One region of the Acidovorax sp. BL-A-41-H1 genome, then DNA from elsewhere that is predicted to be linked to it. Evidence: predicted binding sites of a transcription regulator. Region 1 holds the regulator's gene; the other holds the start of a gene.
The links. The regulator FliA, encoded in region 1, starts transcription of late flagellar genes. The targets are predictions, from matches to a motif close to CTAAAGTTTNNNNNNNNNNNGCCGNTA.

Region 1 (15,026 bases):
CGGCCCAGCAGGTTGCGGCCTTCGGCCAGATCGGTATTGTTGAAGCGCAGCAGGCCCGACACCGAACCGCCGCCCAGCACGTTTTCATCGATCTCGAACGCGGGCGCACCGGGGCGGTTGAAGAACAGCTTGAGCTGGCCACTGCCCGGAAAGGCCGACGCATCGCCGATGGAGAGCTGCGTGGCCACGTTGCCCAGCACCAGCGGCTGGCTTCCGCCCACAAACAGGCCCACGGTGCCGTCATCCGCCGGTATCTGCGTGACCTGCACGTACTGGTTCATCTCGCGGATGAGCTGGTCACGCTGGTCCAACAGGTCGTTGGGGCTCTGCCCGTTGCCCTTGGCCCGTGCGATCTGCTCGTTGACCGCGGCAATCTGCGTGGCCAGGCTGTTCACGGCGGTGATGCTGCTTTGCAGCTGCTCGGTCACCGTGTACTGGATTTCGTTGAGTCGCTCGGCCGACGACCGCATGCGGGCCGCGGTTTCGTCCATGCGCGTCAGCACCACATTGCGCGCGGTGATGTCGGTGGGGGAATTGATCACGTCCGACATGGCGTTCATCATGTCGTTGATGGCAGCGCCCAGCCCTTCGGTGCCGCCACTGAAGATCTCCTGGAGTTGCCGCAGGCGCTGGGCACGCAAGCTATCGGACGCCTGCACCGAGCCGGCCTGCGCCGCCTGGCGCGTGAGCAGCTCGCTCTGGTTGCGCAGGATGGTCTGCACGTCGACACCCTGGCCGATGTAGCCGCCCCCCGTGAACTGGCCCTGCACAGTTTGCAGCACCACTGTCTGGCGCGAGTAGCCGGCAGTGTTCACGTTGGCGATGTTGTGGCCCGCCGTCTGCAAGGCCACCTGGTTGGCCAGCAGCGCGCGGGAGCCGACGTTGAGCAGACTCATGGCTTACCCCACATTTCTGTTTTACGCAGCGCGGCCAGCTCCCACGGCGCGTGGCACTGGCATGGCCCATGCCAGTGCCCCCGCGCAAGGGCCGCCCCGCCGCGCTGGGGGCGTTCCCCTCCCGCGAAGCGAGAGAGGGGGAAGGCGCGAAGCGACGCAGGGGGTGTTCGCATGGTCAAGCCTGCGCCCGCTGCACCCGCAGCGCACTGTTGATGGCGCCGCTGAGCTTGCGCGCGTATTCGGGGTCGGTGGCATAGCCGGCCTTTTGTAGCTCGCTGGCGAACGCCACAGCCGAGCCGGTGCGGGCAGTGGCTTGGGCCTTTTCGTAGCGCGGGCTTTCGGTGATGAGCTTGGCGTAGTCGCGGAAGGAGTCTTCGTAAGAGTCGTACGCGCGGAACCTGGCGACCACTTTCTGCGCCTTGCCGTTGATGTATTCGGTGGTCGTCACCTCAGCCACCTTACCGGTCCAGCCCTTGGTGGCCTTGATGCCAAACAGGTTGAACGAGGTTGAGCCGTCCTTGTTGCGGATCTCGCTCTTGCCCCAGCCGGTCTCGTGCCCGGCCTGGCCGAGCATGAAGGCGGCGGGGATGCCGCTTTCGGCAGCCACGCGCTCTGCGGTGCCGCTCAGGTGCTGCACAAAGCCGTCGCGGCCCTTGGGCACGGGCTGTGTGGATTCGGCTGCCGCTGCCGTGGCCGGTGCCGACTGGGCCCGAAACGATTGCGACTGCAGGCTCAGCGTGGAGGGCACCGAGAAATTGGCGTCGGTACCGCCCATCTGGCGCGACAGCTGGCGCGCGATGGCCTCCGACAATCCGCCCGGCTTGCCCGACATCGTGACAGACAGCTGCTGGTCGAGCATGTCCTGGCCGAGATCGCCCTGGGCTCCGTCCATCAGGCCCGATTTCATGGTGGCCTCGCGCATGCTCTTGATCAGCTCTCGCATGAACAGCGACTCGAACTGTTTGGCGGCTTCGCGTGTCACCTGCGCGCTGTTGGCCGTGCCCGCGTCGAACTTCAGGGCGTTGAGCGAGCGGATGTCCACCGCCAGCGCATTGGAGGCGCTGGCCGTGCTGGTCAGGGTGCTGGACGAAGACGGCAGGGTGAGCGACATCAGATCACCTCCAGTTCGGCATTGAGGGCGCCCGCGGCCTTGATGGCCTGCAGGATGGCCAGCAGGTCGCCCGGCGTGGCACCCAGCGAGTTCAGCGCACGCACCACGTCTGCCAACTGGGGCGAGGGCGGCATCTGGATGATGTTGCCCGGCTCCTGGTTGATGGTGATGTCGCTTTGCTGGGTGACGACGGTCTGGCCCTGCGACAGCGGGTTGGGCTGGCTGATGACCGGCCGGGAGCTGATGGTGATCGACAGGTTGCCGTGTGCAATGGCGCAGGGGCCCAGCGTGACGGCCTGGTTGAGCACCACCGAGCCGGTGCGTGCGTTGATGACCACCTTGGCGGCTGGCGCCGAGGATTCGAGCGGGATCTCTTCCAGGTCGGCAATGAAGCCCACGCGTGCGCCGGGCTCCATCGGGGCGCGTACCTGCACGGTACGGCCGTCAAGCGCGGTAGCCAGGCCATTGCCCAGCTTGGCATTGATGGCCTGCGCCACGCGGCGGGCAGTCTGGAAATCGGAGGCGTTCAGTCCCAGCGTGATCGAGTCGCCATCATTGAGCGGCGTGGGTACGGCACGCTCGACCTGGGCGCCCTGCGGGATGCGGCCGGCGCTCAGATGGTTGATCTGGACCTTGCTGCCGCCCGCCGATGCGCCTGCACCGCCCACCACCATGTTGCCCTGTGCCAGCGCGTAGATCTCGCCATCTGCGCCGCGCAGTGGCGTGGCAATCAGCGTACCGCCCTTGAGCGACTTGGCATTGCCCATGGACGACACGTTCACGTCGATCATCTGGCCCGGCTGGGCAAATGCGGGCAGTTGCGCGGTCACGATGACGGCCGCCACGTTCTTGAGCTGAAACTGCCCGGCGGCGCCGGGCGGCAGGCTGATGCCCATCTGCTGCAGGTAGTTGGCCATGGCCTGCGAGGTGTAAGGCATCTGCGTGGTCTGGTCGCCCGTGCCATCCAGCCCCACCACCAGGCCATAGCCCGACAGCTGGTTGCTGCGCACGCCCTGTACTGCCGCCACTTCCTTGATTCGCACCGCATGGGACGGCATCGCGATACCGGCCGCAACCAGGGCCAGAAGCAGCCACAGCGCGCGGGCACCGCGCGGCAGGAGGGAGTGGGACGAGGCTTTCATGGCATCCATTGTGGGCGGCCATGCCGGGAACTAAAACCCGAAAAGAAGCGGGTTCACCGGCTTATTGGATGCGTCTGCGGCGGGCGGAAAACCGGAGGTACGCGCGTGCGTCGCCGGGCAGGGCTCCCGGGGGCGTTGCAGCGCTGTTTTTGAGCCAAAGTGGCTGCTAGTCCAAGTATTATTTTCCTCTATAGCTATCAATTTGATAGCTATTGGGCGTTGGGGGAAGCCCAGGCCAGGGCTCGCCGTGGGCAGCGCCCGAACAGGCCCTAGAACGGCGTGACCGTGTTGAAGAAGCGGCCCAGCCAGCCCATGGCCTGCGCCTCGTTCTGCGCGCCGCGGCCGCGGGACTCCACCCGCACGTTGGCGACCTGGGTGGAGTTGATGATGCTGTTGGGTTGCAGCGAGCGCGGGTCCACGATGCCCGAAAAGCGCAGCACGTCCACGTTCTGGTTCACGCCGATCTGTTTTTCACCTGCCACGACCAGGTGGCCGTTGGGCAGCACATCGACCACCAGCGTGGTGATGGACCCCTGGAAGGTGTTGGCGCTTTCGGTGCCGCCCTTGCCCGCGAAGGTATTCTCAGATTCGGCGCCCAGCCCGAGCTTGCCGGTCAGGCTGGCCTTGGCAAAGGGCAGGGCAGTGACCTTGCCGGAGACATTGGATGAGCGGTCCACCGTGGACGATGACTTCTGGCTGGCCGTGACGTTCTCCACGATCTGGATCGTGACCGTATCGCCCACCAGGCGAGCCCGGCGGTCTTCAAACGCGGGCCGGTAGCTGGCGGTGTGGAACAGCCCGCCTGTGACCGGCGGCGCCATGCGGGGCGCGGTCGACAGCGGCGGTGGCAGCGTGGGCAGGATGTCTACCGGCGGTGGTGGCGACAGGCTGGCGCAGCCTGCGCAGAGCGCGACCACGCCAGCAGCACTGGCCGCTGCGCGCACGAGGCGAAGGGGATGGGTCATGGCGGACGTCCTGGGTGAAATGGGGCTGCGATGCGCGGGCTGAAGGCCTGGGCGGCGGCGTTACAGCTGGGCCAGCTTGGCCAGCATCTGGTCCGAGGTCTGGATGGCCTTGGAATTCATCTCGTAGGCGCGCTGGGCCTGGATCATGGTCACCAGCTCTTCCACCACGTTCACGTTGGAGGCTTCCAGGAAGCCCTGGCGGATGAAGCCCAGGCCGTTGGTACCCGGCGTGCCCTGCTGGGGCTGGCCCGACGCGGCCGATTCCTTGAACAGGTTCTGGCCCACGGGCTCCAGCCCGGCCGGGTTGATGAAGCTGGACATGGCAATGTTGCCCAGCGGCTGCGGCTGCGTGTTGCCCGGCACGATCGCCGAGACCGCGCCTTCGGTGCTGATGCTGATGCTGGTGGCGTTGGGCGGCACGGTGATGCCGTTGGCTACGGGCAGGCCGCTGGAGTTGACCAGCCGCCCCTGCGAGTCCACCTGGAACGAGCCGTCGCGGGTGTAGCCCACGGTGCCATCGGGCATGGTCAGCTGGAAGAAACCGTTGCCATTGATGGCCACGTCCAGGCTGTTCTTGGACTCCTGCAGGCTGCCCTGCATGAAGTTGCGGCTGGTGGCCACCGTGCGCACGCCCAGGCCCAGGTGCAGGCCGGTGGGCAGCTGGTTCTGCTCGTCGTTGTTGGCGCCCACCTGACGCTGGTTCTGGTAGATCAGGTCTTCAAACACGGCGTTGTTGCGCTTGAAGCCCGTGGTCGACACGTTGGCCAGGTTGTGCGAGATGACGTCCAGGTTGGTCTGCTGGGCAGACATGCCGGTCTTGGCGATCCAGAGGGAATTGATCATGGTGGTGGCTCCTTCAAGCAGGCCTGGGGCTAGCCGTTGATGCTCAGCAGCTGGCTGGCGTTCTTGTCATTGGTCTCGGCGGTCTGCAGCAGCTTCATCTGCTGCTCGAACTGACGTGAGGCGGCAATCATTCCGACCATGCACTCCACCGGGTTCACGTTGGAACCCTCGACAGCGCCTGCCAGCAGTCGTGCATTGGCGTCGTTGGGAATCGGGTCGCCTGAGACGGTGCGAAACAGGCCGTCGTCGCCGCGCTTGAGCCGGTCTTCCGCCGTGGGTGTGGCCAGTTTGAGGCGGCCGATGGCCTGCGCGGGCTGACCGGCGGCCTTGGCGGTCACGGTGCCGTCACTGCCCAGGGTGATCTCTGCACCGGGCGGCACGTCAATCGGCGCGCCGCCGTCAGACAGCACCGGCAGGCCGCCGGGTGTGAGCAGCTGACCTTGCGCAGACACCTCGAAGATGCCAGCGCGGGTGTAGGCCTCGGTGCCGTCCAGGCCCTGCACGGCAAACCATGCACTTCCCATCGCCATGGCGTCGAGGTTGCGGCCCGTGCGCTGTACCGGACCGGACGTGTTGACGTGGCCCGAGGTGGCTTCGAGCGCAAAAACGCGGGTTTTGGAGCCATCGCCCTGCAACGGCACCGAGCGGAACGTGGACATCTCGGCCCGGAAGCCGTTGGTGGACACGTTGGCCAGGTTGTTCGACAGCACGGCCTGGCGGTGTGCAGCCGCGTTGGCGCCCGTCATCGAGGTGTAGATGATGCGGTCCATCGTGCTGTTTCCTTTCAGTAACCTGCTAAGTCGCTTGTCGAGCGCAGCGCCCGCAACTGGCGCACACCAGGCGCGGGCAGCCGCGCAAGGGCCGCCCCGCCGCGCTGGCTGCGTCTCCCTCCCGTAGCGCGTAGCGCGCAGAGAGAGGGGGAAGGCGCGAAGCGACTCAGGGGGTGTTTCATCTCAAGTTCACCAGGGTGGACATCACCTGGTCCTGTGTCTTGATGGTTTGTGCGTTGGCCTGGTAGGCGCGCTGGGCCGTCATCATGTTCACCAGTTCGGCCGTGAGGTCGACGTTGGAGTCTTCCAGGGCACCGGAGCGCAGCGAACCGAAGTTGCCGTCGGTGGCGGTGCCGGCAACAGGTTGGCCCGACTCGAACGTGGCCACCCAGTTGTTGCCGCCCACGTCGGCCAGGCCCTGCGTGTTGCGAAAGCTCGACAGCGCCAGCTGGCCTTCGGCCCGCGTCACGCCGTTGGAGTAACGGGTCATGATCATCCCGTTGTTCTCGATGTTGATACCCGTCAGGTCGCCCGCGGTGTAGCCGTCCTGGCTGAGGTTGGACACGGCAAACTTGGTGCCGAACTGCGTGACCTTGTCGAGGTTCACCGAGACATCGAACGCCGGCAGGTTGTTGGGGTTCGGTGGCGTGGGGTTGACGTTGAGCGTCAGCGCAAAGCCGGTGGCGGGCGGCGTCGCCACAGGGCCGGTGATGGCGCCGTTGTTGTCAAACACGATCTGCCCGATGGCCGTGGCCACCACGGGCGGTGTGGCTGTGGGGTCGTCCAGGGCGTCGTACACGTCCCAGGTGTTGTCGGTCGCGGTCTTCTGGAAGTACAGGCTGACGGGCTTGGCAACCCCTTGGCTGTCATACACGTTGATGGATGTGCCATAGGTGGCGCGCGGCGTGGCCGGTATGGGGGGTGTGGCAGCCGGGTCGCCGGCTGCATCGGTGGCCCGCGCATCCAGGTTGAAGGCGGCGGTGATGCTGGTGGTCTGCTTGGCCGGGATGGGCTCCGAGGTGGGGAACACCATGGGGATGGGGTCCGTGCCCGTGCGCAGGCCGGTGGTCGGGTCTACCGGGTAGCCCATGACCTTGGCGTTGTCGTTGGTGACCATGTTGCCCACCTTGTCCAGCTTGAAGTTGCCGGCGCGGGTGTAGGCGGGTGTTCCGTCGGGCAGGGTCAGCGTGAAGAAGCCGTTGCCGTTGATGGCCACGTCCAGGCTGTTGCCCGTGATGGACAGGTTGCCCTGCGTGAACTGCTGTGCCACGTTGGCGACCTCCACGCCAATGCCACCATTCTTGCCACCGGCCGAGCCGATGGCCGAGGCGACCATCTCGGCGAATTCCGCACGCGAGGCCTTGAAGCCCACGGTGTTGGAGTTGGCGATGTTGTGGCCGATCACGTCCAGGTTCTTGCTGGATGCGTTCAGGCCGGAGAGGCCTTGCTGGAAGCTCATGTTGTTCTCCTCGGAGGTGCGGGCGTTGGCTGCGTAAGGTGGTGCGGGGTGCCGGTCAGACGATGGCCTTGACCTTGTCGTAGGTGATGGTTCCGCCGGTGGCCAGGTCCAGCGTGAGCTGACCGTTGGCCGCACCGGTGGCCACCACCTTGGATTGCGTGAGCGGTGTGGACGCCACGGCCACGTTTCCATTGGTCGCGGTGACCTTGAAACGCAGGTCGGACGTGCTGCCCTTGTATTTGCTGGCGTCCCAGTCAAACTGGTGGCGGCCTGCAGCCTTGGCATCCAGGTTGACCGTGCCCACCAGCTGCCCGCCGGGCGTCAGGATCTCGACCTTCACGTCGCCGGCAGCGCCGGCCAGGTCAAACATGCCGTGGCCCACGCCATCGGTGACCGGAAGCCGGTCGCCCTCGGTGATCACCGAGCGGCCGATCATCGAGGCACCCTGCATCACCTGCAGTGCGCCGAACTGCTCGGCAATGCCCAGCATGGTGAAGTTCAGCTGCTGGATGCCCGTGACGGTGTTGATCTGCGCCATTTGCGATGTCATCTGCGCGTTGTCGAGCGGATTCATCGGGTCCTGGTTGTTCAGCTGTGCCACGAGCAGTTTCAGAAACCGGTCCTGCGCGGCATCGGCGTTGTTGGCCGAATCGGCCTTGGTGGTCTGTGCGGTGGCGGTGGCCGCCGTGTTGGTCACGCTGTTGATCATGTGAAGCCTTCCGGGGTTACTGGCCCATCTGCAGGGTCTTGAGCAAAAGCGTCTTGGCCGTGTTCATGACCTCGACGTTGTTCTGGTAGGAGCGCGATGCCGAGATCATGTTGACCATCTCCTCGACCGCATTCACGTTGGAGTGGTTGACATACCCCTCTGCATCGGCCGAGGGATGGCTGGGGTCGTGCACCCGGCGGCCGGGCGCATTGCTCTCGCTGATGTTCGTCACGCGCACGCCCGTGGCACTCTCGGCGCCCATGGGCTCGGCCTGGAAGACCAGCTGGCGTGCCTTGTAGGCCTTGCCGTCCGGCCCCGCCACGGCATCCACGTTGGCCAGGTTGCTGGCCACCACGTTGAGGCGCTGCGACTGCGCGCTGATCGCGCTGCCGGAGACGTTGAAGATGGAGAACATGGACATGGTGGAATCTCGCTTTCTGGGCCGTGCGTCTGGTGGTCAGGTCACTGGCCCTGGATGGCGCTGAGCATGGTCTTGGCGTTGCCGTTGATGAAGCGCAGCGTGGCTTCATAGCGGACCGAGTTGTCCACGAAATTGGCACGCTCGCGGTCCAGGTCGACGGTGTTGTTGTCGAGCGCTGGTTGCGACTGCACGGCATAGGCCAGTCTGGCCCTTGCATCACCGGCTACGGAGACGGTGGAGACGGGTATGTGGCGCGGATCGGTGGCGCCCTGCGTGGAGGCCGAGCCGGCCGTGGCCAGCCGCGTGACGCCAGGGGCTGACGTGGACGAGGTCGCTTCGCTCAGGGCTTCGCTGAACTTGAAGTCCCGGGCCACATAGCCGGGGGTGTCGGCATTGGCAATGTTGCTGGCGATGATGCGCTGGCGCTCGGCACGCAGTATCAGTGCGTTGCCGTGGAAGTCCAGCCGGTTTGTCATCTTGTCAAGCATTTGTGCCTCACACCTGGGTTGCGTTGCCCTGGCTCCGGGCGGAGTCTGGGCGTGCGTCGATTATGAAAACCGGCCCGTTTTTCTAAAGCCCGAAGTGCACGGAAATCGGCGCGCAGTTCGCCGGTTCGGATCGGCGGTTTCTGCCTAGAGTGCTGGGTGTGAAAAGGTCGCGCGTGGAGGGTTTCCGGCGTGCGGCCGACCTACCCGCCAGGAGAGCCGCATGCCATCCACGATGTTGACCACCAGCCCCTTCAGTGCCGTTCGGAAAACGTGGCGCTCCCTGCGCTGGGCCCGGGCCGTGGCAGCTGTGGCTGCCTGCTGTGTCGCCGGCAGTGCGTTCGCTCAGTCCGTGGCCGATCCGGCGAGTGAGCTGGCGCCCATCACGCAGCGCTGGCTCAGCGATGCACTGACCCGCGCCCCCGCATCCGGCACCCCGCTGCGCATGGAAGTGGTGGTGGGCGAACTGGACCCGCGCCTGCGCCTTGCGCCGTGCGCGCGGGTGGAGCCCTATTTGCCGCCGGGCTCCAAGTTGTGGGGTCGAACCCGACTGGGGCTGCGCTGTGTGCAGGGTGCCACCAACTGGAATGTGTTCCTCCCGGTGACCGTCAAGGCTTTCGGGCCTGCGTGGGTGCTGGTGGGCAATGTGGCCCCGGGCGCGCCCCTGGCGGCCAGTGACGCAATGGAGTCCGAAGTGGACTGGGCCGCCGAGACAGCACCCGTGGTGGCCAGCCCCGACCAGTGGGTCGGGCAGGTGGCTTCGCGACAGCTGGTCGCGGGGCAGGCGCTTCGGCAGTCCATGCTCCGCGCGCCGCATCTCTTTCGGGCAGGGGCCCAGGTCAAGGTGGTCGCCCGTGGGCCTGGCTATGCTGTGTCCGCCGCCGGTCAGGCGCTGACGGCGGCAGGTGCGGGCGAGACTGTGCGCGTCAGAATGGACAATGGTCGTATTGTTTCAGGATTGGTGTCGGAATCGGGAACAATCGAGGTATCCCTTTGATGACGTAGGGGGCATAAATCGCTAAAGTCCTCGGCAAACGGGTCGAAAACATTGCTACTGAGACCGCGCGTTGTACGGACTCCTGGAGAGAGCGATGAAAATAGGTCAAACACCGGAACTTCCGGGCGCAGGAGCGCAGTCAGGGCTTGCGCGGCAAGCGAAGGCACCAGCGACTGCTGCCGAGGGCGCCGTCAAGGACGCTGCAGCTGCGCCTGCCGCCGGTGTGCCTGTCACGGTGTCGACCGCGGTACGGGCCCTGGACCCGGCCCAGCGCTCTGCCGGGGTGTTCGATTCGGGCAAGGTCAAGGCGGTACGCGAGGCAATCGACAACGGTACCTTCTCGGTGGACGCCGATGCCATTGCCGACAAACTGCTGTCCAACGCACAGGAAATCATCTCCCGCTCGCGCGGTTGAAGCGCTTCTTTCCCTGAACTTGGCTTTACGGCGCATCCAACGCACAATGCGCCATGTCCCTGGAAGAGTCCATCTCCGCTGTAGAACAGCTTCTTGATAAGGTTTCTGCGGCTTTGCTCGCGGCAGACCCGCAGGCCGTACAGGTCCACAGCACCGCTTTGCGCGATGCCGCCGGAGCCCTCGCCCAATCGGTCGAGCAAGCCTCCGGCAGGGGGCAGCCACCCCTACCCCTACCCCTGAAAAACCGGATCGATGCCATTGCCAGGCAACTGGCAGTGCAGCGCGAAGCCATTGCGCGCCTGGCGGTTGTGACCGACCGTCAGGTCGCAGGCCTGGTTCCGCAGGCTGACCCGGCATCGACCACTTACGGAAACGGGCTGGGGTCGCGTACAGCGCAACCGGGCGTGGCCCGTATCTACCGGTCAGCGGGCTGACCAGCGCGGCGGCTCCCTCGTTTCGATATCGTTTTTGCTGGGGTCGACCGACGCGCCTGTTGCGAAGGCAGCGTTGTCCATTTGTAGCGGTGGGCGCCAACCGGAGGGCTGCATTGAATGCACACGGAGTGCGTGCAAGACGCCTCACCAGAAGCTCGGGGGCAACCTTCTGCGCCGCGGCCTCCACCAGTCTTCACCGAAAGCTACGACAGGCCCGCCATTGGCCTGACTGTTATCGGGAAAGTTAGTGAGCGCGCATCTTGGCCCGCAGGCGTGCAATGGACTGGCTGTGCAGCTGGCAGACGCGTGACTCTGTCACCCCAAGCACCGCGGCGATTTCCTTGAGGTTCATGTCATGCTCGTAGTACATGCCCATGATGTGCTGCTCTCGCTCGGGCAGGCTCTTGATGGCGTTGGCCAGCGAGGTTTTCAGGCGCTGGTCCCGCAGCATTTCCACCGGGTCGGCGGCGGCATCGGCAACGTGGCGGTCCAGAAAGCCGTCATCGTCTTCATGGCCGTGCGTCATGTCTTCCAGGTACACGAGCTGCGTGCCGCGCACTTTGCTCAGCAGGCTCTGGTACTCGGCCAGCGTCATGCCCATCTCGGCGGCGATCTCGGACTCCAGCGGGCTGCGCCCCATCTTCTGCTCAAGCCGGTTGACCGCGTGCTCAATGTCTTTCTGGCTCTTGCGCGAGCTGCGCGACATCCAGTCGCCCTCGCGCAGCTCGTCGAGCATGGCGCCGCGGATGCGCTGTGTGGCAAAGGTCTCGAACTGGACGCCCTGGGCGACCTCGTAGCGTGAAAGTGCCTCGGCCAGACCCATCATCCCTACCTGAATGAGATCGTCCAGCTCCACGTTCGGGGGCAGCTTGGCAATCATGTGGTGCGCGATCCTTCGTACCAGCGGGACGTGCTGGCGAATCATCGCATCACGGTCTAGCTGGCCTTTGGCGGTGTACATCGGATCAGTGGCTCCGGGCGAGGTGCGCAGACATTCCTGCCTGGTTGGAAGGACGCAGCGCAACAAACGGCTCGTCTTGGATGGTGCCCGCATTCTCCAGCAGTTGCAAGGCCAGCCGCTGGAGATCCTGCGGGTTTTGCGTCGCGATGGTAGTGGTGCGCACCGGGCCGCCAAGGTGGCGCCGTGCGCAGTCCTGCAATGTGGTGAGCGCACCTTTGGCCGCCCGGCGCTCTGCAGCCGTATTGCTGCGCAACAGTGCGGCAACCATGCAGGAAAGACCGGTGTGGACCGCGATCTGCTTGAGGCATTTGTAGCTGCCCAGCACGCCCGCCGACCCCTCGCCCATGATGACCAGCGGCACCGTTGCGGTGTGCGTGAGCAGCGATGCCAGCGTGCCGGCCGGGGCGTGCACCACCAGCAGGCCGTATCGCCTGAAAATGGGCAGCAGGTCAGACAGCGGGGCGAGTCCTGCGCCAATCGACTGTCGGGCCAGCACTGTAAGACCCTGGGTAGCCGGGACCACCGCCAGAGACGACGCGGCCACGCCGCCGCCCATGGCAGCGGATTCGCGCAAGGGTCCGTCACGCAGAAGATGGATGAGGCCCGGGCTGTCGTCGGTCTCTTGCGCGGTACCGTCCAGCACGACCACGGGGTAGCCCAGGCGCTGCAGGCTCGCGCAGACTTGCCACAGCGCTTCCAGGCCATTGGCGGGGTTGCCGTCGCTCGCCACCGCCACCAGCCGCAGCTCGGCCTGGGGCATGAAGCTCTGCAGGCCAGCCGCCTGGTGAAGGCCTATGTCAAGCATCGACCAGTCCCCGCTCGTTCAGGTTGTCCGGCGAGTGCGAGAAAAAGAAGTTGAGGTCAGTGGCCTTCGGGTCAAAGGCGGACTTGACCGGTGCCTTCATCGACGTGGAGACAAGCTTGGCGGCATCTGCGCGCTCCCAGTCTTCGGGCACGCGCTGGCCGTTGGTCACGCCGCGCAGCACCATCTGGTGGCGGATGAGGGCGTCGATGGCTGGGCCGAGCTTCACGGCTTCGTCCACCTTGGACAGGATGGCCTGTTGCGAGCCGTCGGTCTTGAAGGCGCCCAGCACGTCGTCCAGGGTGTCGCCGTGGCAGCTGGCGTTCAGCACCAGCAGGCGATTGACCTCAGGCAGGTCCAGCACATCCAGCATGTCACGCTTGCGCGGATCGCGCGGGGCGATGCCGGTGGTGTCGATGAGGACCATCTTCTTGCCGCTGAGCAGGCCCAGCAGGTCCTGCAGTGCGGCACGGTCGTGCGCCAGGTGGGCAACCACGCCGAGCATGCGGCCGTAGCTGCGCAGCTGTTCATGGGCGCCTACGCGGTAGGTGTCGAGCGTGATGAGGCCAACGCTGCCGGGGCCGTGGATGCGCGCGCACATGGCGGCCAGCTTGGCGGTGGTGGTGGTCTTGCCCACGCCGGTCGATCCCACCAGGGCAAAGATGCCACCCTGTTCGTACAGGGGCGGGTCGGCCTGGTCGGTCTTGAGGTTGCGCTCCAGCACTTCCATCAGCCATCGCACCGATTCGGCCGCCGACAATTCCTCGGGCATGCGCTCGAGCACGGCGCGTGCCAGCGACGGCGAATACCCGGCGCGAATCATTTTGAGCATGAGGTTCGACTGGATCGGGTTCTGGCGTGCCTGACCGAGCCACGCCATCGTGTTGAACCGGTCCTCGATCATTTCCTTCATGGCGTGCAGTTCGCTCATCAGGCTTTGCTGGTTGGCGACCGACTGCAGCGAACTGGCTGCGGGCTCGGCGCGGCGCCGTGCGGGCTGCTCGGGTGGCAGGTCCATGGGGATGGTACGCAGCGGGTTGTGCCGCACTACGGCCGGTGCCGGCATGCGCTGCTCGCGCTCGGGTTCCTGGTCGCGGCTGCGCTCGGACAGCGGCGATGTGTCTGCCGGGCCGTTCAGGGCTTCATGCCGGCGGCGCAGCATGCGTTCACGCACATAGTCCTGGAAGGACAGGGTGCTCATCGCCAGCTGTTCGGTGTCTTCTTCCACCGGGCTGCGGTTCGCATGTGATGCGGCAGCGCTCTGGCTGGCGCGCGGCGCGGCACTGCGGGGTGCCGAAGGCGCCAGCAGCGGCGGCGTGGCGGATGCCGAGCCAGCTGCGTTGTCCAGCGCCGACAGGGTGTCTTCCGCGGTGGCCACGACCTCGACGCCGTTGGCCGTGGGGCGGTTGGACAGAATGAGCGTGCCTTCGCCAAAGGCCATGCGCGCCTTGGCCAATGCCTCGCGGGAGGTCGGGGCGGTAAAGCGTTTGATGTTCATGCTGATGCACCTTTAAGGATCGGCCCAATGCGGATGGTGTGGGTCTCGGGGATCTCGCTGTGGGCGAGCACCTGGAGCCGGGGCGCCACGCGGCGCACGAGTCGGGAAATGGCGTTGCGGATCTGGTCGGGCACCAGCAGGCAGGCGGGCAGGCCCATCTCTTCCTGCTTGAGGGCCACCTCGGCCGCTTTCTGGGTGAGGATGTCGGCCACGCCGGGGTCGAGCGCCGGGCCAGCTGCGTTGCCCAGGGCCTGTACCAAGAGGCGCTCCAGGCCAGGCTCGATGGCGATGACGTTGAGTTCGCGGGTCGGCCCGTAGATCTGCTGCACGATGGCGGGCGACAGGGCTATGCGCACGCGGCGGGCCAGCTCGACCGGGTCGGAGATGCCGCCAGCGTGCTCGGCCAGCGTTTCGATGATGGTGCGGATATCGCGGATGTGCACAGACTCTTCCAGCAGCAGCTGGAGGACCTTCTGGAACGTTGCGATGGAAACCATTTTGGGTACGACTTCTTCGATGAGCTTGGGAGCCAGCTTGGCCACGTGCTCCACCAGTTGCTGGGTCTCGGTGCGACTGAGGAGCTTGGCTGCCTGCACTTGCATCAAGTGTGACAAATGGGTGGCCATCACGGTTTCGGAATCAACGACCGTAAAACCTGCCATTTGTGCGGCTTCCTTCTGGCGTTCGTCGATCCAGTGGGCGGGCAGACCGAAAGCGGGGTCGGTGGTGGGCGTGCCGATCAGGGGCGTGGTGATCCCGCCGGGGTTGATCGCCAGGAACATGCCGGGGAAAGCCTCACCTTCACCCACCACCACGCCACGCAGCGTGATGCGGTAGCCGCTGGGCTTGAGTTCCAGGTTGTCACGCACATGCACGGCAGGGGGCAGGAAGCCGACCTCTTGCGCGAACTTGCGGCGCACGCCTTTGATGCGGGTGAGCAGGTCGCCCTGGCGGCTCTTGTCCACCAGGCTGATCAGGCGGTAACCCAGCTCCAGACCCAGGAGGTCCACAGGCTGCAGGTCGTCCCAGGTGGCTTCGCCGTCACCCACCGGGGCGGGCGGCGCTTCTGCCTCGGGCTGCACCTGCTGGCGGCCATGCATCACCCACGCACCGTAGCC
Region 2 (15,026 bases), on a different contig from region 1:
GCTCACCACCGCGCCCCGTGTCTGCATGAGGCAGGACAGAAGCTCCAGCTCCCGGGTCGTGAGGGCCACGGTCTGCTGATTGGGGGCCCGCAAAGTTGCGCTGGCAGAGTCCAGTTGCCACGGCACGGCTGCCACCGCTTCGCCGCCGCCATGCAATTGCTTGTTGCGCAACTGGGACCGAATGCCTGCAACCAGTTCCTGCATATCGACCGGCTTGACGAAATACTGCAAGGCACCGGCCTCCAGCCCCTTGATCCGGCTGTCCAGATCCGCGCGGGCCGTCATCAGCACGGTAGGCACACCCTGCGCAGCCAATCGGGTCAGCAGGCTCAAGCCATCCTCGCCGGGCAATCCGATGTCAATGACCACCAGATCGGCACGGCTGCGCAGTAGGCGGACATAAAAATCCTCCGCGGAATCTGCCCCCCAGGACTGGAAACCCGAGCGCCCGAGAAACCGGCACACATTGCTGCGGATGTCTTCGTCGTCCTCTACGACTGCGATGATCGGTTCTGCAGACATGACAGGAATAGATGGTGGGTCCGAAACATTTGGCTACGTACCATTGTGTCAGCGCATCGACGAGCCAGCCATGCACAACAACTCACGAAAACTCACAGCCAACCCACCTCCAATCCAATCTCATACGGCGTGCTGCTGGCTGGCTGCGCTGTGGGTCTGCCTGCTTGTGGTGATCGCCTTGTGGCCTGCAACAGCCCGGTCCTCCACGCTGTTCGCCACCGCCCAGCTAGGCTGGGACATTCCCATGGACAGACTGGATGACCCACTCGGTCATCTCGGGCCCGATGCCGTGGCTGCCACCGAGACGAGTGCCATGACATCCCGGCTGAGCACCCCCTTGAACGCAGGGTATCTGGGCCATACCGTATGGCTTCGGTTTGAGGTGCCTGCCCCCACCCTGGGCCCCGGCCAGGAAGGCCTCTGGCTACTCGCCCAACCCACTTATCTCGACTTCGTGACCCTCTACCAGAAGGGTGTGAACGGGGAGTGGCTGGAGCAAACCAGCGGCGACTTGGTTCCGCCGAACCAAAAAGTCGGCATCCGGCAACACCTCTTTCGCCTGGTACCCGGCCAAACGGCCTTGGTTCGAATCCAGACCACCAGCGCCATACAGTTCCAGGCGGAGGTGCTCACCACAGAGGCGCTAGCGGTAGAACTTGCCCGATCCGAGCGCGGCATGGGGTTGTACTTTGGTGCCATGGCGATCTTGCTCGTCTGTATTTGGGCGGCGACTGCCATCTTCCGCACGCGCGCGCTGTTCTCGCTGGCTGTGCTGGGAACCGTCAGCACCATCCACATCTTCAATGTGCGCGGCTACGGGAGCCTCTGGTCGCCGGACGAATTCACGGTGTGGGCCAGCCACGCCGTGGGCATAGGGGCATTTCTGCTGCCCGCCATGCTGGCTTGGCAGATCAAAGAACAGCTGACGCGCGGAACCCGCTACCGCAGGACAGACAGGCTCCTCACATTCCTGATCGCACTGAACTTGCTCGGTACCTTGAGCGTGCCGCTGGGGTTTTACCCGGCCGTGGCGTGGGTCAACCTGGTCTCCCTGCTCGCCGCCGACGTGGCGGGCGTGGTCCTGTGCTTGCTGACATTGCGACGGCGAGATCGCATCGCTGCGCATGCGCTGCTGCTCGCTGCCTATGGCCTGCACGGCTTGGGCGGGGTCCCCATCGCCATCCTCATGACAGGACTGGTCCCATTGAGGATAGATGCAACCTCGCTCTGGCAACTGGAAGCCATCGCCTTCACCAGTTTGCTCGCCATCGCTGTTTTTGTCGGCATGGTGGCACGGTACCGACAGGCGCAACTGGCCAAGGACCGGGCTATCGAGCGGCTAGCCCTGTCCGAGCATTCTCTGGAGGAGCGCATCGAGCAGCGCACCGCTCAGCTCACGGAGGCACAAACTGCGTTGGGCCAGGCCCTGGAGAACGAACGAACTCTGCGGGATGAGCAAAAGCAGTTCTTTCACATGATCAGCCATGAGTTCAGAACCCCTCTGGCCGTTATAGATAGCGCAGCAGCGGAACAACAGGCCTTTCCTTCGCCCGATCTTCCATCCCAAACTGACCGTGCAGCACAGATCCGCAGGGCCTGCAGGCGCCTCACATCATTGGTAGACAGTTGCCTGATCAATGAAAGATTGGATAGCGCGGGATTCTCGCTACAGGCGTCGCCCACCAGAGTGAGCGATCTGCTGCAGCACGCGGCACAGTTGGTGCACTGGTCTCCACGCCACCACTTGCAGTTGTTCACCGACGCCGCACCCGAGGAGTGGGTGTGCGATGCAACGCTGGTACACATCGCGCTGTCCAACCTGGTGGACAACGCCGTGAAGTACGCCGCAGCGGGGGAGATTTTCATCGCGGCACGCAGAGGGGAATCAGGGCTTCTGGAAATTTCGGTGGCGGATGAAGGCTCCGGCATGTCACTCGATGTCATGAACCGGATCTTTGAACGGTTTGAACGGGGTGACCGCACCGACCAAAGCAGAGGGTTTGGCCTGGGACTTTGGGTGGCGCGCAGGGTGGCGCGCCTGCATGGTGGCGACATCACCGTCGAATCCACAGTGGGAGAAGGCACCTGTTTCACGCTGTCCCTGCAAGCCCAGCGCATCGGCCAGGGCTGAGGCGCCGCGCAGCCGTTGCCTACCCCCAAGGGCCTGCGGCAGGAATCCTGGATAATTCAGCATCCATTCCTTATCGATACGGGCTCGCAGAGCCTGGCAGACCGCACAGCGGCCCGTTTGCAACCATCCAGCACCCCATGAGCGCCACAGCGACCGACCCCAATCTCCAATATCTGACCAAGGCCCGCGAACAAATTGCCCAGGGCGACCTCAAGAATGCGGCTCAGACGCTCAACAAGGCCAACGCCCAATGGCCGCAAGACGCGCGCGTTTTCATGCTGGGTGGCCTGTTGGCAGAAAAGGCTGGCAATGTGAAGGGCGCGCTTGAAGCCCTGCGCAAGTCGGTGTCGCTGGCCCCGGACTGGGGCCCTGGCCTGCTGGAACTGGCGCTGTTGCTCGCCCGCCAGAACCAGTTCAAGGAGGCGGTAGAAACCGCTGAAAAGGTTGCACTGATCGAACCGCAGAACCTGCAGGTTCTGGCCGGCGTGGTGGACATTGCCCACCGTGCAGGCCATACCGAAATGGCGATCCGCCACCTTCGTCGAGGCCTGGAACTGGTACCCGGCGACGTGATGCTTCGGCGCCTGCTGGCCGCCGACCTGAGCGGCCAGGGTCAGCACGCGGAGTCCCTGGCAGTGTGGAGCGCACTCGTCGCAGAGAGCCCTCAGGATTCCCAGGCCCTGATTGGACGTGTGCAGGCCTGCATTGCTGCCGGCAAGCCCGCCGAAGCAGAACAAGACACCGCAGCCCTGCTGAATCTGGCGCCGGACGACGTGGTCTATCAGTACTACGCACAGCTCGCGCGCGGCGAAACACCCAGGCAGCAACCTGCTGAGCTGACACGCCCGATGTTTGACAACATGGCGGAGTTCTACGACCTGCACATGGTGCGGGGCCTCAAGTACCAGTTGCCCAAGCAGGTGGGTGACCAGATCCTGGCGCGCCACCCAGAAAAGAAAATCAATGTGCTGGATCTGGGTTGCGGCACCGGCCTGCTGGGTGTGTGCCTGGGCCGCCTGGACGGCGCACTGGTGGGCGTGGACCCGTCAATGAAGATGATCGAGCAGGCGGCGCGCCACAACGTGTACGACCGTTTCCACACCGTGAACCTGCACGATGCCCTGCGCGAGACACCCGATGGCCTCTACCAGGTGATCGCGGCGCTCGACGTGTTCATCTACGCCGGTGACGTGACCGAGGCAATTCCCAATGCTCTGCGTGTGCTGGTGCCGGGCGGCATGATGGTCTTTTCATTCGAGACTGCACCCGAGCAAGGCGCCGACCTGGTGCTACAGCCCTCTGGCCGCTACGCCCACAAACGCAGCCACATCGAGGCCCTGTGCAAAGCCGCAGGCTTTGCTTCGGTGGAAGTGCGTGACACCGAACTGCGCGAGGAAAACCACCAACCCGTGAACGGGTTCGTAGTGACCGCCTGCAAGGCCGCCTGAGGCCTTCACGCTTCAAAAATCCCTGACCACCCCGCGCCCAGCCGGGTGTCAGGGCGTCAGGCCAGCAGGCGTGACGACTTGGGTACATGCGCCATCAGAAAATCCATCTGATCCGCCAGGATGCGGCGGTTGCGCAGGATGAAGTCCTCCCACAGGCTGGGCACGTAGGGCGTGTACAGCAGCGGCATGTGCGCCTGCTCGGGTGTGCGCGGGCCCTTGCGATGGTTGCAGGGACGGCAGGCCGTCACCACGTTCATCCAGTGGTCCTGCCCGTTGCGGGCAAAGGGCACGATGTGTTCGCGCGTGAGGTGTTCCTCGTGGAAGTGGCCGCCGCAGTAGGCGCACACATTGCGGTCGCGAGCGAAGAGCTTGCTGTTGGTGAGGCTAGGCTTGAGATCGAACGGGTTGATGCTGGGCACGCCCTTGGTGCCGATGATGCTGTTGATGGCAATCACCGATTGTTCACCCGTGATGGCGTTGTGCCCACCCCGGAACCGGGCGATCTGGCCGCCGGATTCCCAGCGCACCTCCCCGGCGGCGTAATGAATCACCGCCTGTTCAAGCGAAATCCACGATTGGGGCAGCCCTTGGGCTGACAGCTTCAAGACCTTCAAAACACGCCTCCTGGAACACAAAGTACACAAGGACATGACTTACGCAAAACAGGACTCTGGCAAGCGGTTCGCCCCAAGGAGAAGGCGGTTGTTGCATCCCGGTTTGCGCAAGTCCTAAAGGATTCTGAACGCAGATGTCTCGCGGGCAGCCCTGCGCGAGGCCAGCCGTGGGTCACAATATACTCCGTTTTCATGACAAATTGGCGTCCTGCGCTTGATGGACCTGCGCATGGTGCTATCAAAAAGATAACAAACCGATGAAGATCTTTCGCGGCTTCCACCACCCTGGCATTGCCAATGCCTGTGCGCTGACCATCGGCAATTTCGATGGCGTGCACCGGGGCCACCAGGCCATGCTGGCCCTGCTCAACAGCGAGGCCGCGCACCGGGGCGTAGAAAGCTGCGTGCTGACGTTCGAGCCGCACCCGAGGGACTACTTTGCCGGGGTTCACAGCAAGCCGGAACTCGCCCCCGCGCGCGTGGGCACGCTGCGCGACAAGCTGACCGAGCTGGCACGCTGCGGTGTGCAGCAGACCGTGGTGCTGCCTTTTGACGCCCGGCTGGCCGCCCAATCGCCCGACGCTTTCATCGACGAGGTACTGGTGCGCGGCCTGGGCGCCCGCTATGTGCTGGTGGGCGACGATTTCCGCTTTGGCCGCCAGCGCGCGGGCGACTACGCCATGCTGGATGCCGCCGGGCAAGCCAAGGGCTTCGACGTAGCGCGCATGAACAGCTACGAGGTGCATGGGTTGCGGGTATCGAGTTCCGCCGTGCGCCAGGCCCTGGCCGCAGGCGACATGGAAGCAGCAGCCCGCCTGCTGGGGCGGCCCTACACCATCAGCGGCCATGTGGTGCATGGCCGCAAGCTGGGCCGCGAGCTGGGCGCCACGTCCGCCGGTGCGGGCAACGGTTTTCGCACCCTGAACCTGCGGTTCGCGCACTGGAAACCCGCCGCCAGCGGCATCTTTGCGGTGCTTGTGCATGGCCTCTCGGCCGAGCCTTTGCCGGGGGTGGCCAACCTGGGCGTGCGCCCCTCGCTGGACCCGAACGACGTCAATGGCGGCCGTGTGCTGCTGGAAACCCATTGCCTGCAGTGGCCCGCCGATCTGGGGCCCGAGGGGGCGTACGGTAAAATCGTGCGCGTGGAACTGCTACACAAACTGCACGACGAGCTGAAGTACGACGGTCTGGACGCCCTGACGAAGGGCATCGCCAAAGACTGCGCCGACGCGCGTGCCTACTTTGCCTCGGCCCAGGCACCCAACCACACCGAAACCCGGCGCCAGACCACCCGCGACCGAATTTGAGGGAGCTGCTTCTCGCAGCGCCCGCCTGACGGGCCCGTCATTTTTAGCGCTCCAACCCCGTTCTTGCTCCGGGCCCTGCCCCGGAATGCCCCGTTTTTAAGGCTCCCTCATGTCCGACGACAACGCCAGCACTCCCTCCACGGATTACCGCAGCACCCTGAACCTGCCCGATACCCCCTTCCCCATGCGCGGCGACCTGCCCAAGCGCGAGCCGGGCTGGGTCAAGGACTGGGAAGACAAAGGCATCTACAAGCGCCTGCGCGACGCCCGCCGGGGAGCCCCCAAGTTCATCCTGCATGACGGCCCGCCCTATGCCAACGGACAGATCCACATGGGCCATGCGGTCAACAAGATCCTCAAGGACATGATCACCAAGGCGCGCCAACTCGAAGGCTTTGACGCGCTGTACGTGCCGGGCTGGGACTGCCACGGCCTGCCGATCGAGAACGCCATCGAGAAGAAACACGGCCGTAACCTGAGCCGCGACGACATGCAGGCCAAGAGCCGCGCGTTCGCCACCGAGCAGATCGCGCAGCAGATGGTGGACTTCAAGCGCCTGGGCGTTCTGGGCGAATGGGACAACCCCTACAAGACCATGAACCCCGCCAACGAGGCGGGCGAGATCCGCGCCTTCAAGCGCGTGATGGAACGCGGCTTTGTGTACCGGGGCCTCAAGCCCGTGTACTGGTGCTTTGACTGCGGCTCGTCGCTGGCCGAGTTCGAGATCGAGTACCAGGACAAGAAGAGCACCACGCTGGACGTGGCCTTCAAATCGCATGAGCCAGCCAAGCTCGCCGCCGCCTTCGGGCTGCCCGCACTGGCCAAGGACGCGTTTGTGGTCATCTGGACCACCACCGCCTGGACCATCCCTGCCAACCAGGCGCTGAACCTGAACCCCGAGATCAGCTATGCGCTGGTGGACGCAGGCGAGCGCATCCTGCTCGTGGCCGAGCCGCTGGTGGCCTCGTGCCTGGAGCGCTACGGCCTCACCGGCAGCGTGCTGGCCACCACCTTGGGCAAGAACCTGGGCGGGCTGGAATTTGAGCACCCGCTGTACGACGTGGCCAGCGAAGACGGAAGCTTTGGCTACCGCCGTCTGTCGCCCGTGTACCTGGCCGACTACGCCACGGCCGATGACGGCACGGGTATCGTGCACTCCTCGCCCGCCTACGGCCTGGAAGACTTCAACTCCTGCCGCGCACACGGCATGGCGCTGGATGAGATCCTGAACCCCGTGCAGGGCAACGGCACCTATGCGGCCGACTTCCCGCTGTTTGGCGGCCAGCACATCTGGAAGGCTGTACCCGTCATCATCGAGGCCCTGCGCAACGCGGGCCGCCTGATGACCACCAAGGACATCACACACAGCTACCCGCACTGCTGGCGCCACAAGACGCCGGTGATCTACCGCGCCGCCGCGCAGTGGTTCATTCGCATGGACGAAGGCGAAGGCGTGTTCACAAAGCCTGGCATGAAGCCCGCCAAGACGCTGCGCCAGATCGCGCTCGATGCGATCGAGCACACCAGCTTCTACCCCGAGAACGGCAAGGCCCGCCTGCACGACATGATTGCCGGACGGCCGGACTGGTGCATCTCGCGCCAGCGCAGCTGGGGCGTGCCCATCCCGTTCTTCCTGCACAAGGATTCGGGCGAACTGCACCCGCGGACCATGGAAATCATGGACCAGGCCGCAGACATCGTCGAAAAGGGCGGTATCGAGGCCTGGAGCCGCGTGACGACCGAAGAAATCCTGGGTGCGGCTGACGCGCCCCACTACACCAAGAGCACCGACATCCTCGAAGTGTGGTTCGACTCCGGCTCGACCTTCAGCCATGTGCTGCGCGGCACGCACCCCGAGGTGCACCACGACACCGGCCCCGAGGCCGACCTGTACCTCGAAGGCCATGACCAGCACCGCGGCTGGTTCCACAGCTCGCTGCTGCTGGCCTCGGCGCTGGAAGGCCGCGCGCCGTATCGCGGCCTGCTGACCCACGGCTTCACTGTGGACAGCCAGGGCCGCAAGATGAGCAAGTCGCTGGGCAACGGCATCGACCCGCAGGAGATCAACAAGAAGCTGGGCGCCGAAATCATCCGCCTGTGGGTGGCCGCCAGCGACTACTCGGGCGACATCGCGGGCGATGAGAAGATCCTGGCGCGCGTGGTGGACGCCTACCGCCGCATCCGCAACACGCTGCGCTTCCTGCTGGCCAACGTGAGCGACTTCGACCCGGCCAAGGATGCCGTGCCGTTTGACCAGATGCTGGAGATCGACCGCTACGCGCTCACCCGCGCGTCCGAGTTCCAGGCCGAAGTGCTGGCGCACTACAAGGTGTATGAGTTCCACCCTGTGGTCGCCAAGCTGCAGCTGTACTGCTCGGAAGACCTGGGCGGCTTCTACCTGGACGTGCTCAAGGACCGCCTCTACACCACGACGCCCAAGAGCCTGGCCCGCCGCAGCGCGCAGACCGCGCTCTACAACATCACGCACGCCATGCTGCGCTGGATGGCACCGTTTCTGTCGTTCACGGCAGAAGAGGCCTGGAAGGTGTTCGGCAATTCCGACTCCATCTTCCTGGAGACCTACGGCAACGTGGCAGGCGTGGGTGCCGGTGCCGACGAAGGCCTGCTGGCCAAGTGGTCGCGCATCCGCGAGATCCGCGATGCGGTGAACAAGGAGATCGAAACCCTGCGCGCCGATGGCAAGGTGGGCTCATCCCTGCAGGCCACCGTTTCGCTGACGGCAGCTCCCGAAGACCACGCGCTGCTGGCCAGCCTGGGCGACGACCTGAAGTTTGTATTCATCACATCCGCTATCGAATTAATAGCTGGAAGCGAGCTACAGATCCGCGTGAACCCCAGTTCTGACGCCAAATGCGAGCGCTGCTGGCACTACCGTAGTGACGTGGGCAGCGATGCCGCGCATCCCACCATCTGCGGCCGCTGCACCAGCAACCTGTTCGGCAGCGGCGAGAGCCGGGCCCACGCGTGATGGCGAGCACCACCGCACGCAACGGCCCGCGCATCTGGGTCTGGCTGGCGTGGGCCGCGTTCCTGATGGTGGCCGACCAGATCACCAAGACACTGATCCTGAACCACTACCAGCTGGGCGACTCCACGGTCATCACCGGCTTCTTCAACATCGTGCGGGCGCACAACACGGGCGCGGCGTTCTCGTTTCTGGCCAATGCCGGGGGCTGGCAGCGCTGGCTGTTCACAGGCATCGGCGCAGTGGCCACGGTCTTCATCGTGTGGCAGCTGCGCGCGCACCCCGGGCAAAAGCTGTTCTGCTTCTCGCTCGCCAGCATCCTGGGCGGCGCGGTGGGCAACGTGGTGGACCGCCTGATGCACGGCTACGTGGTGGATTTCCTGGACTTCCACTGGGACTTCCTCTCCGGCATCTTCCACGGCGGGCATTTCCCGGCCTTCAATCTGGCGGACATGGCCATCAGCGTGGGCGCGGTCTGCCTGATTCTGGACGAGTTGCTGCGGATGCGGCGCGAGCGCTGACGCCGGGCCCCCAACCCGGCACACACACCACGGCCCGCAGCACGCGGGCCGTCTTGTTTCTGCTCTTGTTTTGCGCCACTGCACTGCGGGCGTGCCAATACAACGCCCCCCTGTCCCAGCATGGACATCTGCGCCGACGCTATGGAATCAGGAGTATGCTTATATGTCAGTTTTGTGACAAACCAGCGTGTGCAGTTCTTGCATGTTGCGTGGGGACCGACAGCCGCACGGGCCAACGGGGCACCGCAACCGCGTCTACGCGCCGCACAATGGAGTCATGAACGCAGCACCGGCTCCGAGGGAGCCGGGCAGAAGTCTGCGCAGGTCACAAGAAGAAGAAACAACGGGTTTTCATGAAGCATCTCCTCAATCTCCTGGCAGCCGTGGCGCTGCTGATCTGGGGCACCCACCTGGTGCGCACCGGCATTCTGCGGGTCTTCGGCGCCAACCTGCGGCAGCTCATTGCGCACAGCGTCAGCAGCCGGTTCACGGCGGTCTTGTCAGGCATCGGCGTGACGGCCGTGGTGCAGTCCAGCACGGCCACCGCACTCATCGTGTCGTCTTTTGTGGGCCAGGGCCTGGTGGGCCTGCCTGCCGCGCTGGCCGTGATGCTGGGGGCCGACGTGGGCACCAGCGTGATGGCGGTGGTGTTCTCGATGGACCTGTCGTGGCTCTCACCGCTGTTCATCTTTGTGGGCGTGGTGCTGTTCATCTCGCGCAAGGACACGGCCGTGGGCCGCGTGGGCCGCGTGCTCATCGGCCTGGGGCTGATGCTGCTCGCGCTGCGGCTCATCACCGAATCCACCACCGTGCTCACCCAGTCGCCCACCGTGCGCACGCTGCTGGGGGCCCTCACCAGCGACCTGCTGCTGGAGATTTTCACCGGTGCAGTGCTGGCCATCGTGGCCTATTCGAGCCTGGCCACGGTGCTGCTCACGGCGGCTCTGGCGGGCTCGGGCGGTATTCCCGCCGACGTGGCCCTAGGCCTGGTACTGGGCGCCAACCTGGGCAGCGGCGTGCTGGCCGTGCTGACCACCATGAAGGCCAATGTGCAGACGCGCCAGGTGCCGCTGGGCAACCTGTTCTTCAAAATCATTGGCGTCATCATCATGACGCCGCTGACCGGACTGTGGCTGCAGCATGTGCGACCCTATGTGCCGGAAACCGCCGCACTGGTGGTGCTGTTCCACCTGGCGTTCAACGTGGTCGTGGGCATTGTCTGCATTGGCCTCACTGGCACCGTGGCACGCACTGTGCAGCGGCTGCTGCCCACCGAAAAAACCCAGGCCGCCGCTGGCACCCGGCCCCAGCACCTGGACCCTTCGGCCCTGGCCACGCCCTCGCTGGCCATCTCCTGCGCAGCGCGCGAAGCGCTGCACCAGGCGGATGTGGTCGAGTCCATGCTGCTCGGTCTGCAGAAGGTGATCCAGACCGACGACCTGCAACTGGCCGAAGACCTGCGCAAGCTCGACGACGAGGTGGACGGGCTGTACTCAGCCATCAAGTACTACATGACCAAGATCTCGCGCGAAGCCCTGGACGAGCGCGAGGGCCGACGCTGGGCCGACATCATCAGCTTCACGATCAATATGGAGCAGATCGGCGACATCATCGAGCGGGTGCTGATCGACATCGAGGACAAGAAGATCAAGAAGGGCCGCCAGTTTTCCGAGGCGGGCATGGAAGAGATCAACGAGCTGCACGCGCGCCTGATCGACAACTTGCGGCTGGCGATGAGCGTGTTCTTGAACGGCAGCGTACGCGATGCGCAAAAGCTGCTGGAGGAAAAAGCACGATTCCGCGACCTGGAGCATGCGTACTCGGCCACCCATCTGGCGCGCCTGTCGGACAACACGGTGCCCAGCATCGAGACCAGTTCGCTGCACATCGACCTGATCAGCGAACTCAAGCGCATCAACTCGCTGCTGTGCTCGGTGGCCTACCCCATCCTCGAATCGGCCGGGGCGCTGGCGCCCAGCCGACTCAAGACGATGGTGGACCAGGGCTGAGAGAAGAGAGGCAGTACAGCGGCCAACACCCGCCGCACATGGCGGGCAGCAAGGCCGCGCCAGCGCTCTAACGCAGCAGAGCCAGCACACCCTGCGGCAGCTGGTTTGCTTGCGCCACCATGGCCGTTCCGGCCTGCTGCAGGATCTGTGAACGCGAGAGGTTGGCCGTTTCTGCCGCAAAGTCGGCGTCGAGGATGCGGCTGCGTGAGGCCGACAGGTTTTCCGACGTCACCTGCAGGTTGCTGATCGAGGTTTCGAAGCGCGACTGCAGGGCACCGAGCTTGGCGCGTTCGCTGTTGATAAAGGCCAGGGCCGAATCCACGGTCTTGAGCGCGTTGGTGGCATTGGCGAACGTGGTGACATCCAGATTGGCGACCGTCTGCAGCGTGGATCCTGCGCTGGTGAGCTGATTGCTGGCCGAGGTGATGGCGAAGGATTTTTCCGAGTCCAGCGTGATGTAACCACCGGTAGTCACCTTCCAATCGACACCTGGGGTAATCATTGTTTCTGTTGCACCAAATGCAACTCCGGCAGCGTTGTAGGCCTGCACGCTGGTGTTGCCCGCGTTGTCTGCGGAACTTTCACCCACAGTGATGTTATTGCCCGTGGTGTTCGTCAAAATCACCTGGGTTCCATCCGCACTAAGGGCTGCATTGATGCCGGTTTTGGCCGATTGATCATTGATGGCCGATACCGCCGCTGACAATCGGTCAGTCCCCGTGGCCGACGTCAACGTAAATGAGACCGTACGTGGCGACCCCACGTTGTCACCCTCGATGAAATAGGTATAGGAGCCCACTGCGGCCATACCTGACATACGCACCTCCGTGCGCGCCGTAGCGGTAACTCCGGTGGTGGACTTGAGCGCATTGATTTGATCGGCCGTGGCCTTTGCTGTTGCTTGCGAGGCCACGGAAAGTGTGCCTGTGCCCAAGTAGCCGCTGATGGATACCGCACCGGATGTCACGCCATTGACACTGGCACTTATCAAACTCGTGCCCACCGCCCCAAAGCCTGCGCCGTTGGCAGCCAGATTTTGATTGTTTCCGTACACACTGGTGCGCAGGTTGCCCGTGGCCGCCACGATGGTCTGGTTGGCATTGGCACCCACCTGGAACTGTTGCGTCCCGAACGTGCCGTCCAGCAGCTTGGAGCCATTGAATTCCGTGGTTTGCGAAATGCGGTCCAGTTCGGACACCAGCTGGCCCACTTCCTGTTGCAGGGCTTGGCGGTCGCCAGCGCTGTTGGACGCATTGGCCGACTGCACGGCCAACTCGCGCACCCGCTGCAGGATGTCGCCAGAAGCCTTGAGTGCGCCTTCCGCCGTCTGCGCCAGCGAGATACCGTCGTTGGCATTGCGCACCGCCTGGTTCAGACCCCGGATCTGGCTGGTGAAACGCTCGGAAATGGCCAAACCAGCAGCATCGTCCTTGGCACTGTTGATGCGCAGACCCGACGACAGGCGCTGGATGGAGGTGTTCAGCGAGGTCTGGCTCATGCCCAGGTTGCGCTGGGCCGTCAGCGATGACACGTTGGTATTGATTGTTGAAGCCATGTCGATTGCCCGCCCGGTCCGCTCGCTAGAGTTTTCGTTTTGTTGCGTGGCGCGGCACAGGCAGCGCTTGACCATGTTTCGGCCAGGCCAGAGCGAACTTGAGGCGCTTTTCGCGGCGCTGCGGGTATCCCCGGCCCCCGCATCTCGCGAAATACGGGGCCTTGGTACGTGGGCCCCGCAGAGAAAAAGCTGTCAGGCCACCACACCCACCCCCTCCTCCGCCAGCCCCGTGTACTGCAGCAGCCCCGCCACCAAAGCATCAAACGTATGCCTGCAGCGCGGGCTGTTGCGCAGGTCTTCGTGCATCACCACCCAGGTGTCCAGCGCGGCATTGAACTGCTGTGGCAGCACCCGCACCAGCTGCGGCGTGCGCCGCGCCAGTTCCACCTGGCATATGCCAATGCCGCCGCCCGCGCGGATCAGTGCCAGCTGGGCCAGGTCGCTGTCGCTGCGCAGGGCAAAACCTTCGCGGCGCCACGGGGGCAGCGCCTTGCGGGCGGCGCGGATGAACGGGGTTTCCTGGTCAAAACCGATCAGCCGGTGGTGCGCCAGGTCGGCCAGCGACGTGGGTGTGCCCTGCGCCTGCAGGTAGCTGGCATGGGCGTGCAGGCCCAGTGCCACCACGCCCACGCGGCGGGCGATGAGCGCCTCCTGGCGGGGTTCGGTCATGCGGATGGCGATGTCGGCCTCGCGGTGGAGCAAGTCTTGCACGCGGTTGCTCAGTGCCAGCTCCACCGTCAGCCCGGGGTGCCGGGCCTGCAACTGGGCCAGCAGCGGGGGCAGCACCTCGACGCCAATCACCTCACTGGCCGTGACACGCACGGTGCCGCGCACGCCCTCGCCATGGCCGCTGGCCGCCCGTGCCAGGGCGGCGGCCGAATGCTGCATGGCCTGGGCGTAGGGGTGCAGCTCCAGCGCGGCCTCGGTAGGCAGCAGACCCTGCTGCGAACGGGTGAACAGGGTGAGCCCCAGGGCGTGCTCCAGTGCGGCGATGTGGCGGCCCACCGTGGGCTGGGTCACGCCCAGAGCCCGGGCGGCGCCCGACAGCGAACCTTCGCTGAGCACCCCCAGGTAGGAGCGGTACAGCTCCCAGCCAATCGATTCTGCAGAGGGTTGAGTCATACATAAATGTATAGCCTCACCTCTATTTTCAGCAATTTCTTTTTGACGGGCCGCGCTCCACACTGGCACCCATCAACACGGCAACGGCCACATCCACGGCCACACAAGGAGCAGTTTCATGGCACAAGGCAACAAGGTTCTGGTTCTGGGCGCCACCGGCGGCATTGGCGGCGAGGTGGCGCGCCAGCTGCGCGACCGGGGGTGGGAGGTGCATGCGCTGCACCGGGGTGTGGCGCAGGCCCGCGAGCAGCGCGACGGCATGACCTGGGTGCGTGGCGACGCGATGCGGCGTGAGGACGTGGTGGCCGCTGCCGCAGGCTGCGACGTGATCGTGCACGCGGTCAACCCACCCGGCTACCGGCGCTGGGGCGAGCTGGTGCTGCCGATGATCGACAACACCATTGCGGCGGCCGCAGCCACCGGGGCCACGGTGGTGCTGCCCGGCACGGTCTACAACTATGGGCCCGATGCCTTCCCGGTGCTGCGCGAGGATGCACCGCAACAGCCCCACACCCGCAAGGGCACCGTGCGTGTAGAGCTGGAGCGCCGCCTCCAGCAGGCCACCCAGCCCCACCCGCTGGGCCCGGGCACCTGCCGCGTGATCATCGTGCGGGCGGGCGACTACTTTGGCCCCCAGGTGGGCAACAGCTGGTTTGCCCAGGGCCTGGTGCAACCGGGCCAGCCCGTGGCCAGCGTCAAGCAGCCCGGCCGCCCCGGCGTGGGCCACCAGTGGTCTTACCTGCCCGATGTGGCGCGCACCATGGTGCTGCTGCTGGAGCGGCGCGCCGAGCTGCCCGCGTTTGCGCCTTTC

Region 2: a site for FliA is predicted at 13,170-13,196, ahead of ACTPOI_RS24515 (flagellin N-terminal helical domain-containing protein). Genes of this name have one in related genera too.

Annotation. Positions count from the first base shown of each region.
Region 1 is NZ_JBPVJQ010000004.1:384,098-399,123, forward strand. It holds gene flgK (flagellar hook-associated protein FlgK) at 1-896, opposite strand, end outside; gene flgJ (flagellar assembly peptidoglycan hydrolase FlgJ) at 1,072-2,007, opposite strand; gene ACTPOI_RS10845 (flagellar basal body P-ring protein FlgI) at 2,007-3,158, opposite strand; gene ACTPOI_RS10850 (flagellar basal body L-ring protein FlgH) at 3,419-4,114, opposite strand; gene flgG (flagellar basal-body rod protein FlgG) at 4,175-4,957, opposite strand; gene flgF (flagellar basal-body rod protein FlgF) at 4,987-5,727, opposite strand; gene flgE (flagellar hook protein FlgE) at 5,906-7,186, opposite strand; gene ACTPOI_RS10870 (flagellar hook assembly protein FlgD) at 7,242-7,895, opposite strand; gene flgC (flagellar basal body rod protein FlgC) at 7,912-8,316, opposite strand; gene flgB (flagellar basal body rod protein FlgB) at 8,358-8,804, opposite strand; gene flgA (flagellar basal body P-ring formation chaperone FlgA) at 9,025-9,798, shown strand; gene flgM (flagellar biosynthesis anti-sigma factor FlgM) at 9,893-10,213, shown strand; gene ACTPOI_RS10895 (hypothetical protein) at 10,267-10,647, shown strand; gene ACTPOI_RS10900 (RNA polymerase sigma factor FliA) at 10,892-11,608, opposite strand; gene ACTPOI_RS10905 (hypothetical protein) at 11,613-12,413, opposite strand; gene flhF (flagellar biosynthesis protein FlhF) at 12,406-13,908, opposite strand; gene flhA (flagellar biosynthesis protein FlhA) at 13,905-15,026, opposite strand, start outside.
Region 2 is NZ_JBPVJQ010000012.1:3,095-18,120, reverse strand. It holds gene ACTPOI_RS24555 (response regulator transcription factor) at 1-522, opposite strand, end outside; gene ACTPOI_RS24550 (ATP-binding protein) at 593-2,653, shown strand; gene ACTPOI_RS24545 (tetratricopeptide repeat protein) at 2,791-4,101, shown strand; gene ACTPOI_RS24540 (HNH endonuclease) at 4,158-4,715, opposite strand; gene ACTPOI_RS24535 (bifunctional riboflavin kinase/FAD synthetase) at 4,973-6,022, shown strand; gene ileS (isoleucine--tRNA ligase) at 6,132-9,011, shown strand; gene lspA (signal peptidase II) at 9,011-9,529, shown strand; gene ACTPOI_RS24520 (Na/Pi cotransporter family protein) at 9,883-11,538, shown strand; gene ACTPOI_RS24515 (flagellin N-terminal helical domain-containing protein) at 11,606-13,093, opposite strand; gene ACTPOI_RS24510 (LysR family transcriptional regulator) at 13,286-14,215, opposite strand; gene ACTPOI_RS24505 (NAD(P)H-binding protein) at 14,334-15,026, shown strand, end outside.